2 regions of the Kitasatospora sp. NPDC038210 genome follow, and region 1 is predicted to be linked to the other one. Evidence: riboswitches for the same ligand, from Rfam matches in the RefSeq annotation. Region 1 holds a riboswitch; the other holds the start of a gene.
The links. A riboswitch is a leader RNA that binds a small molecule or an ion and turns the genes downstream of it on or off. The one in region 1 is predicted to bind glycine.
Positions count from the first base shown of each region.

Region 2: linked by a shared signal. The riboswitch ahead of gcvT (glycine cleavage system aminomethyltransferase GcvT) and the one ahead of gcvP (aminomethyl-transferring glycine dehydrogenase) in region 1 are both predicted to bind glycine.

Region 1 covers NZ_JBVJYK010000007.1:14,870-19,810, forward strand. Annotated here, with positions in the region: gene ACZ7KX_RS16285 (MFS transporter) at 1-844, opposite strand, end outside; gene ACZ7KX_RS16290 (PRC and DUF2382 domain-containing protein) at 1,058-2,164, opposite strand; glycine riboswitch at 2,388-2,490, shown strand; glycine riboswitch at 2,492-2,626, shown strand; gene gcvP (aminomethyl-transferring glycine dehydrogenase) at 2,730-4,941, shown strand, end outside.
Region 2 covers NZ_JBVJYK010000006.1:55,626-60,566, forward strand. Annotated here, with positions in the region: gene ACZ7KX_RS14380 (enhanced serine sensitivity protein SseB C-terminal domain-containing protein) at 1-221, opposite strand, end outside; gene ACZ7KX_RS14385 (enhanced serine sensitivity protein SseB C-terminal domain-containing protein) at 338-1,141, opposite strand; glycine riboswitch at 1,408-1,515, shown strand; gene gcvT (glycine cleavage system aminomethyltransferase GcvT) at 1,746-2,867, shown strand; gene gcvH (glycine cleavage system protein GcvH) at 2,968-3,348, shown strand; gene glyA (serine hydroxymethyltransferase) at 3,433-4,713, shown strand; gene ACZ7KX_RS14405 (L-serine ammonia-lyase) at 4,930-4,941, shown strand, end outside.

The DNA of each region.
Region 1 (4,941 bases):
TCAGCAGGCCCGCGGTGTTGGTGAAGGCGACGGCCGGGCGGGACATCATCTTCATGTCCACGAGCGGGTGCTTGACCTTGGTCTCGATGATGCCCCAGACCAGGGCGACGACGGCGGCGACGGCGAAGAGGCCGAGGGTCTTGGTGGAGGTCCAGCCCCAGTGGTTGCCCTGGCTGACCGCGACGAGCAGTGCGGAGAGCCAGCCGGCCAGGGTGATCGCGCCGAGCGGGTCGGCGCCGCCCTCCTTGTCGGTGACCGGGTCGGACGGGACGCGGAAGGCGACCAGGGCGACGGCGATCAGGCCGAAGACCAGGCCCATCCAGAAGATCGACTTGTAGTTCCAGTGCTCCAGCAGGAGACCGGTCGCGACCAGGCCGAGGCCGGAGCCGACGCCCATCGAGGCGCTGATGGCGGCGACGCCGCCGGTCACCTTCTGCTTGGGCAGCTCGTCGCGGACGATGCTGATCGCCAGCGGCATCACGCCACCGCCGGCGCCCTGCAGGACGCGGGCGACGACCAGCCACGTGAAGGAGTGGGTGGTGACCGCCAGCGCCGAGCCGGCGACCAGACCGGCCAGCGAGATCAGCAGCATCGGCTTACGGCCCCGGAGGTCGCCGAAGCGGCCGAGAAGGGGAGTCAGCACTGCGGCGGAGAGCAGGTTGGCGGTCATCAGCCAGGTGATGCTGGAGGCCGAGACGCTCAGTTCCTTGGCCAGCGAGGGCAGGATCGGGACGACCGCGGTCTGCACCACGCTGAACGACAGCATCGCCAGGATGAGGGCCGGCAGGACCCGGGCGCTGCTCTGCTTCTCGGCCGCGGTGGTGGGCTGGGGTGCCTCACTCACGGTTGCTTCCTCCCGTACATAGTGAATGAACTGAAGTAACCATGCAGGGAGATACTTCAGAGTGTCAAATATCGAGTGGTTAAGCTTTGGCAAAGGCGGAGCGCCGGGCGCCCGTCGGGCGCCTGTGGCGGGCTTGGGGTGGCCGTCGCAGCGGGTGCCCGGGCACGGGGAAGGGCCCCGGCCGGGTGGTCGGGGCCCTTGGTGGGGTACCGGTCAGACGAGGGGACGCATGACGGCGGGGCGGGAGGTCTCCGGGGCGGGAGCGGCCGGCGACGGGTGCGGGCCCTCGGCGATCTCGGCGGGGGTGTCGTCGTGGACCTCGACGTGTTCGCGGCGGACTTCGTCCCGGATCACCTCCTCGGCGGTGTAGCGCTCGACGACGAGGCGGACGCGCTCGACGGGGGCGAGGTACTTGTGCACCACCGGACGCTCCTCGCGGAGGGTGACCTCCTCGACGGCCTCGGCGATCTCCTTCTCGGTGAGGGAGGCGCGCTCGGCCTCGCCGACCGGAATCCGCTCGACCCGGACGCGCTCGCGGACCACCGGGACGCGGCGCTCGATCTGCTCGGTCGTCACGTACTTGCGCAGCTTGGCGGTGCCCACGGTGTGCCACTCGGTGGTGACGTCCAGCCGCTCCTCGCGGCAGGTGATCTCGATCGGGTCGGTGGGGGCGGGGGCGGCGGCGCCCACGGTGCTCTCGGCGGGCTGCGACTGCGGGTGCGATTGAGGCTGCGGTTGCGGCTTGGGCTCGACGGGAGGCGTGACGGCGGGAGCGGGAGCGGGAGCGTGGGCGGGTGCGGGGGCACTGAGGGTGCGCACGTGGGCCTCCGGGGCGGTGCTGGTGTCGGTCGGGGCGGGCTCGGGCGAGTGGCGGGCGAGCGGCTTGGTGGTGGTGGCCGTGGCCACAGCCGCCGCAGCCGTCGCGGGTGCGGCGGCCGGGGCGGTGCCGAAGTCGAGGTCGGACTGCGCGGCGTGGCCGCCGCTCTCGCCGGCCGGGTCGTCGCTCCCCGGGGTGTCGAGGCCGTAGTAGCGGTAGAGCTGGAGTTCCTGGGCGGGGGACAGGTGCTGGCCCACACCGAAGTCCGGGGACTCCTTGACCAGCGACTTGTCGTACGGGACCCGGAGCTCTTCGCCGGAGAAGTCGCTCGTGGTGAGCGGGACGAAGGCGTCCCGGCCGAAGATGCCGGTCCGGACGGCGGCCCACTCGGGCCGTCCGGTGGCATCGTCCAGATAGACCTCGTCGACCGTGCCGATCTTGTCTCCGTTGCGGTCGACCGCCTTGTGGCCGATGAGGTCCCGGGGGTCGATGTCGGTCTGCACTCATTCCTCCAGGGCGCTGGGCCTGCGGAACCCCCGCAGGAAGGCGGCCGGAGCACCCGTTCCGTCCGCCACTTCACACCAAATGCCATGAATCGGACGGGCGCGACCGGGGTGCGCCGGACGGGCTGCGTGCTGCGCCGTCCGGGGGACGCGCGTAGACCCGGCGTGACCTGAAGCACCCGTGATCGGAAGGCCTCCCGCTGGTACCCTGGGCGGCGACCGCAGAGCCCGCTCGGGAGAGTCTCCGCCGCGAAAACCGCTGGTCGGGGCGCCGAAGGAGCAACTCCTCCCCGGAATCTCTCAGGCATCCGTACCGTGTGGGGTAGGTCACTCTGGAAAGCAGGGCAGGAGTGTCGGCACGGAAGCCGGCGACCACCACCCTCACCGACGGTGCAAGCCGACGGAGCGCTCACAGCGCGCTCCGTGCGGGCGAAGCTCTCAGGTCCCGATGACAGAGGGGGAGGCCTGTCGGGTTCGCCCGCCACGGCTGAGTTCGCTGTCCGCAGCGGGAAGGTCGGCCGGCGTGCGTACCCCCGCCGGTCCGTGACCAGGAGGCCTCGACCACATGAACGCCCAGCCGAACGCGGGACGCCCCACCGGCGCCCCGACCCTCACCGAGCTTGAGCTGGCCAGCCCCTTCGAGAACCGCCACATCGGCCCCGACGCCGCCGCGCAGGAGAAGATGCTGGCGTCCGTCGGCTACGGCTCGCTGGACGAGCTCGCCGCCACGGCCGTGCCCGAGGCGATCCGCTCCATCACCGGCCTGGACCTGCCCGCCGGCCGGTCCGAGGCGCAGGTCCTCGCCGAGCTGCGCGAGCTGGCCGGCCGCAACCAGGTGCTCCAGCCGATGATCGGCCTGGGCTACTACGGCACCTTCACCCCGCCGGTGATCCTGCGCAACGTCATGGAGAACCCGGCCTGGTACACCGCCTACACCCCGTACCAGCCGGAGATCTCCCAGGGCCGCCTGGAGGCGCTGCTCAACTTCCAGACCCTGGTCTCCGACCTGACGGGCCTGCCGACCTCCGGCTCCTCGCTGCTGGACGAGGGCACCGCGGCCGCCGAGGCTATGGCGCTGGCCCGCCGCGTCACCAAGGTCAAGGGCGGCGTCTTCCTGGTCGACGCCGAGACCCTGCCGCAGACCATCGCGGTGATCAACACCCGCGCGGTGCCGACCGGTGTCGAGGTCGTCGTCGCCGACCTGTCCGAGGGCATCCCGGCCGAGATCGCCGAGCGCGGCGTCTTCGGCGTGCTGCTGCAGTACCCGGGCGCCACCGGTGTGGTCCGCGACCTCACCCCGGTGATCGAGCAGGCGCACGGCCTGGGCGCGATCGTCGCCGTCGCCGCCGACCTGCTGGCGCTGACCCTGCTCAAGTCCCCCGGCTCGCTGGGCGCCGACATCGCCTGCGGCACCTCGCAGCGCTTCGGCGTGCCGATGGGCTTCGGCGGCCCGCACGCCGGCTACCTCTCGGTGCGCGCCGAGTACGCCCGCTCGCTGCCCGGCCGCCTGGTCGGCGTCTCCGTCGACTCCGACGGCAACCGCGCCTACCGCCTGGCGCTGCAGACCCGCGAGCAGCACATCCGCCGCGAGAAGGCCACCAGCAACATCTGCACCGCCCAGGTGCTGCTCGCCGTCATGGCCTCGATGTACGCCGTCTACCACGGCCCGGACGGCCTCGCCGACATCGCCCGCCGCACCCACCGCTACGCCGCGGCCCTCGCCGAGGGCCTGCGGGCCGGCGGCGTCGAGCTGCTGCACGGCGAGTTCTTCGACACCGTCACCGCCGTCGTCCCGGGCCGCGCCGCCGAGATCGCCGCCGCCGCCCGCGCCAACGGCATCAACGTCCACCAGGACGGCGCGGACCGGATCTCGATCTCCACCGACGAGACCACCACCCGCGAGCACCTGGCCGGCGTCTGGGCCGCGTTCGGCGTCGAGGCGGTCGAGGTCGCCGAGGCCGCCGACGCGCTGCCGGGCGCGCTGCTGCGCGAGGACGAGTACCTGACCCACCCGGTCTTCCACAGCCACCGCTCGGAGACCGCCATGCTGCGCTACCTGCGCCGCCTGTCGGACCGGGACTACGCGCTGGACCGCGGCATGATCCCGCTGGGCTCCTGCACCATGAAGCTCAACGCGACCACCGAGATGGAGGCCGTGACCTGGCCGGAGTTCGGCCAGCTCCACCCCTTCGCGCCGATCGACCAGGCCCAGGGCTACCTGACCCTGATCCGCCAGCTGGAGCAGCAGCTGGTCGAGGTGACCGGCTACGACGCGGTCTCGATCCAGCCGAACGCGGGCTCCCAGGGCGAGCTGGCCGGCCTGCTGGCCGTCCGCGCCTACCACCACGCCAACGGCGACACCCAGCGTGACGTCTGCCTGATCCCGTCCTCGGCGCACGGCACCAACGCGGCCTCCGCGGTGATGGCCGGCATGCGCGTGGTCGTGGTGAAGACCCTGGTCGACGGCGACGTGGACGTCGAGGACCTGAAGGCCAAGATCGAGCAGCACCGCGACAACCTGTCGGTGCTGATGGTCACCTACCCGTCGACCCACGGCGTGTACGAGACCGAGATCACCCAGATCTGCGCGATGGTCCACGAGGCCGGCGGCCAGGTCTACGTGGACGGCGCCAACCTGAACGCCCTGGTCGGTCTGGCCAAGCCGGGCAAGTTCGGCGCGGACGTCTCGCACCTGAACCTGCACAAGACCTTCTGCATCCCGCACGGCGGTGGCGGTCCGGGCGTCGGCCCGGTCGCGGTGCGCGCCCACCTGGCGC
Region 2 (4,941 bases), on a different contig from region 1:
TTCCCGTACTGCGCGTCCGGACTGCCCGGCGTGCCGTGCCAGAGCAGCATCCAGACCCGGCCGTCCGCCAGCGCGTGCAGCAGTCGCTCGTACGCGTCGTAGCGCTCCGGCGCGACCTCGCGCAGGGCGTGCTCCAACACGCCGGGGTCCGCTCCCGGGTGCCCGGCCGGGGCCTGGCCCCAGGGCCCCGGCGCCCCGCCCGCTCCCGTTCCCGCACTCATGCGCCCACCTCGCCGCGCCTCTTTCCTCGAACCCGCCGGCCCGTCGGCCGTCTGCACGCACCCTATGGCGCGGCACCGGCCACCGCCACGGCGACGTGCCTACGAACGAACCCCGCTCACACCCGCGTGTAGAAAGGCATTACCCGGGTGAGCAGCCACTCGACCACCGGGTCGTCGGCGAGGTCGAGCAGTACGAGGTGGACGCCACCCGGCAGCGGCGCGGTTCCCAGCGCTCGGCCGAGCGCGTCGTTCACCGCGGCCGGCTCGGCCGGGGCCGCCGGATCCAACTGGACGCCCACGAACATCACGGTCGGCTCGCCCTCGATGCTGGCCAGCGCCCGGCGCGCGGTCAACACCCCGGGAAGGGCCGAGAGCTCGGCCCGGCAGGCGGCCAGGAAGTGCTCCGGGTCCTCGCCCGGAACCGGCTCGCGCAACGCCACCCGGCCGCCGGTCGGCGCCGCCGGATCCTCCGCGCCCTCCCAGCGGTCCTCGCGCGGACCACGGCGCAGCTCGGCCACGCCCTGCGGCGGCACGGGGATGCCCACCGCCGCCTCCGGGTTCACCGCGATGCCCACGCCCAGCGGCAGCCCGCGGGCGAACTCCCAGACCGGCGCGATCGCGAAGGCCATCCCCGGCGCCTGCTGCAGGAACACCTCCTGCGAGGAGAACACCGGCACGTACGGGTCGCCGCCCAGCTCGATGATCGGCAGGTCCAGCGCCTGCCCCTGCGGGTCGGCCCCGGCCGGCAGCGGCACCCACACCTGGCTGCGGGCCAGCACCTCGATCACCCGCGGCGTCGCGCCCGGGTCGCCCATGGCCGCGGTCAGCACCTGCTCCAGCTCGTTGGCCGGCCACGTGCCACCCGCCGGCGCCCCCTCGGGACCGCCCCACCCCTGCTGCTGCTCCACCGGGTACCCCATGCGCCGCCGATTCCGCCCTCTGCCGGTCGGCCGCCCTCTGCTGCGCCGACGCGGAGCAGTCTAGGGCCCGTCTTCAAGCCCCCGTCGTCCCGCCCGCGGGGCGGGCGGGGCCGCCGTTCCCGCCCGACCCGGTCCCCTCCTCCCGCCCGATCCGGTCCCCTCCTCCCGTGTGACCGGGTCCCCTCTCCCTTCCCGGTCCGGGACGTGCCATGATGTGCGCGTCCGACGGCATGCGCCGCGGGCTCCACAACTCCATACCGGCCGCTCGAACCCGCGCGGGAGAGCCCGGAGTGCCGCCAGCGTGGCGGCAGAGCCGGCGCCGAAGGAGCAAGTCCTCCCCGGAATCTCTCAGGCCCCCCTACCGCACGGGTTAGGCACATCTGGAAAGCGGCGCACGGCCCTGTCGCGCGCCCACCCACGGTGCAAGCCGCCATGCTGTCCCCCAAGCTGGAAACAGCTGCGGGCCTGCGGGCGGTGAAGCTCTCAGGTTCGACGACAGATGGGGAGACCCACGCCGCCGCATGCCCGCGCGCAGGGTCGGCCCCCGAGCGGGTCCGGTCCGGCGCGTGCACCCCTGAGTGCCCCGACCGAGGAGTTCCTGGCCATGTCGTCCCTCCGCCTGACCGCGCTCGACGCGCTGCACCGCGCCCTCGGCGCGACCATGACCGACTTCGCCGGCTGGGACATGCCGCTGCGCTACGGCAGCGAGCGCGAGGAGCACCTCGCCGTCCGCACCAAGGCCGGTCTGTTCGACCTCTCCCACATGGGCGAGATCACCGTCACCGGCCCGCAGGCCGGCGAGATGCTGGACCACGCGCTGGTCGGCTTCGTCTCCGCGCTGGGCGTGCTGCGCGCCCGCTACACCATGATCTGCGCCGAGGACGGCGGCATCCTGGACGACCTGATCGTCTACCGCCTGCGCGAGGACGCCTTCCTGGTCGTCGCCAACGCCTCCAACGCCCAGCTGGTCCTCGACGAGCTGATCGCCCGCGCCAAGGGCTTCGACGCCGTCGTCACCGACGACCGCGACACCTACGCGCTGATCGCCGTCCAGGGCCCGGAGTCGACCGCCATCCTGGCCGGGACCACCGACGCCGACCTGCCCGGCCTGAAGTACTACGCGATCCTCCCGGCGCAGGTCGCCGGCCGCGAGGTGCTGCTGGCCCGCACCGGCTACACCGGCGAGGACGGCTTCGAGATCTTCTGCCGCCCGGCCGACGCCGAGGAGATCTGGCAGGCGCTGACCGCCGCCGGCGAGGGCCGCGGCCTGGTCCCCTGCGGCCTGTCCTGCCGCGACACGCTGCGCCTGGAGGCGGGCATGCCGCTGTACGGGCACGAGCTGTCCACCGACCTCACCCCGTTCGACGCGGGCCTGGGCCGGGTCGTCCGCTTCGACAAGACCACCAACGAGGGCGCCTTCGTCGGCCGCAAGGCGCTGGAGCAGGCCGCCGCCGCGGCCGAGGCCAACCCGCCGCGGGTGCTGGTCGGCCTGGTCTCCGAGGGCAAGCGCGTCCCGCGCGCCGAGTACAGCGTGGTCTCCGCCGACGGTGCCCCGATCGGCCGGATCACCTCCGGCGCTCCGTCCCCGACGCTGGGCCAGCCGATCGCGATGGCCTACGTCGACGCGGCCCACGCCGCCCCCGGCAGCACCGTCGCGGTGGACGTCCGCGGCAAGCACGAGCCGGTCCGGGTCGTGGCGCTGCCGTTCTACAAGCGCGCCCGCTGACGCCCGTCCGGGCCCCCCGTTTTCCCATAGACGCAGGTCGAAGCCGTCCGCGCGGCGGCCCGCTTCGTCGTACCCGCTTCCCATCCTGGAGAATGACGTCATGAGCAACCCCCAGCACCTGCAGTACACCAAGGAGCACGAGTGGCTGACGGCCGCTGAGGACGGTGTTTCCACGGTCGGCATCACCAAGCACGCCGCCGACGCCCTCGGTGACATCGTCTACGTGCAGCTGCCGGCCGTCGGCGACACCATCACCGCCGGCGAGACCTGCGGCGAGCTGGAGTCCACCAAGTCGGTCAGCGACCTGTTCTCCCCGGTGACCGGTGAGGTCACCGAGATCAACGAGGACGTCGTCGCCGACCCGGCCACCGTGAACGCCGACCCGTTCGGCAGCGCCTGGCTGTTCAAGGTGCGCGTCGAGTCCACCGACGAGCTGCTCAGCGCCGACGAGTACGAGGCCCTCACCAACCCCCAGGGCTGATCCACTGGTGACGGGGCGGGCCGCCGTGCCGCGGCCCACCCCGCGCCGTCTCCCCCCTGTCGCTCCTCCCGGGAAGACCACACCATGACGGTTCTCAACCAGTCCCTGCACGCCCTCGACCCGGAGATCGCCGCCGCGGTCGACGCCGAGCTGCACCGCCAGCAGACCACGCTGGAAATGATCGCCTCCGAGAACTTCGCCCCGGTGGCGGTCATGGAGGCCCAGGGCTCGGTGCTCACCAACAAGTACGCCGAGGGCTACCCCGGCCGTCGCTACTACGGCGGCTGCGAGCACGTCGACGTGGTCGAGCAGATCGCGATCGACCGCATCAAGGCCCTGTTCGGCGCCGAGCACGCCAACGTGCAGCCGCACTCCGGCGCGCAGGCCAACGCCGCCGCGATGTTCGCGCTGATCCAGCCGGGCGACACCATCCTGGGCCTGAACCTGGCGCACGGTGGTCACCTGACCCACGGCATGAAGATCAACTTCTCCGGCAAGCTCTACAACGTGGTCGCGTACCACGTGGACGAGAAGACCGGCCAGGTCGACATGGCCGAGGTCGAGCGCCTCGCCAAGGAGCACCAGCCCAAGCTGATCATCGCCGGCTGGTCCGCCTACCCGCGCCAGCTGGACTTCGCCGAGTTCCGCCGGGTCGCCGACGAGGTCGGCGCGCTGCTCATGGTGGACATGGCGCACTTCGCCGGCCTGGTGGCCGCGGGCCTGCACCCGAACCCGGTGCCCTACGCCGACGTGGTCACCACCACCACCCACAAGACCCTGGGCGGCCCGCGCGGCGGCGTCATCCTGTCCAAGGCCGAGTACGCCAAGAAGATCAACTCCGCGGTCTTCCCCGGCCAGCAGGGCGGCCCGCTGGAGCACGTGATCGCCGGCAAGGCGGTCGCCTTCAAGGTCGCGGCCTCGGAGGAGTTCAAGGAGCGCCAGCAGCGCACCCTGGACGGCGCGCGCATCCTGGCCGAGCGCCTGCTGCAGGCCGACGTCGCCGAGGCCGGCGCGTCCGTCCTGTCCGGCGGCACCGACGTCCACCTGGTCCTGGTCGACCTGCGCAACAGCCAGCTCGACGGCCAGCAGGCCGAGGACCGCCTGCACGAGGTCGGCATCACGGTCAACCGCAACGCGATCCCGAACGACCCCCGCCCGCCGATGGTCACCTCCGGCCTGCGCATCGGCACCCCGGCCCTGGCCACCCGCGGCTTCCAGGCCGAGGACTTCCGCGAGGTCGCCGACATCATCGCCGAGGCGCTCAAGCCCGCCTTCGACGAGACCGTCGCCGCCGCGCTGAAGGCCCGCGTCACCGCGCTGGCCGACAAGTACCCGCTGTACCCGAACCTGGCCAACCAGGACTAGTCCGCGTCGGCCGGGAGTGGACGACCGGCCGGTGGACAGGGCCCGAGTGACCGGCCTCACCCCGCCGGTGGACCAGGGACCCCGGGGCACCGCGCACACTGGACAGTGCGCGCGGTGCCCCGTCCCGTGTCGGCTCGCGCCCACCCACCCGAAGCAAGCAAGCCCCCCACGTCCCGCCCGCAAGTCCTTCCACGAGACCAGACAAGGACGTCCTCCGTGGCCATCAGT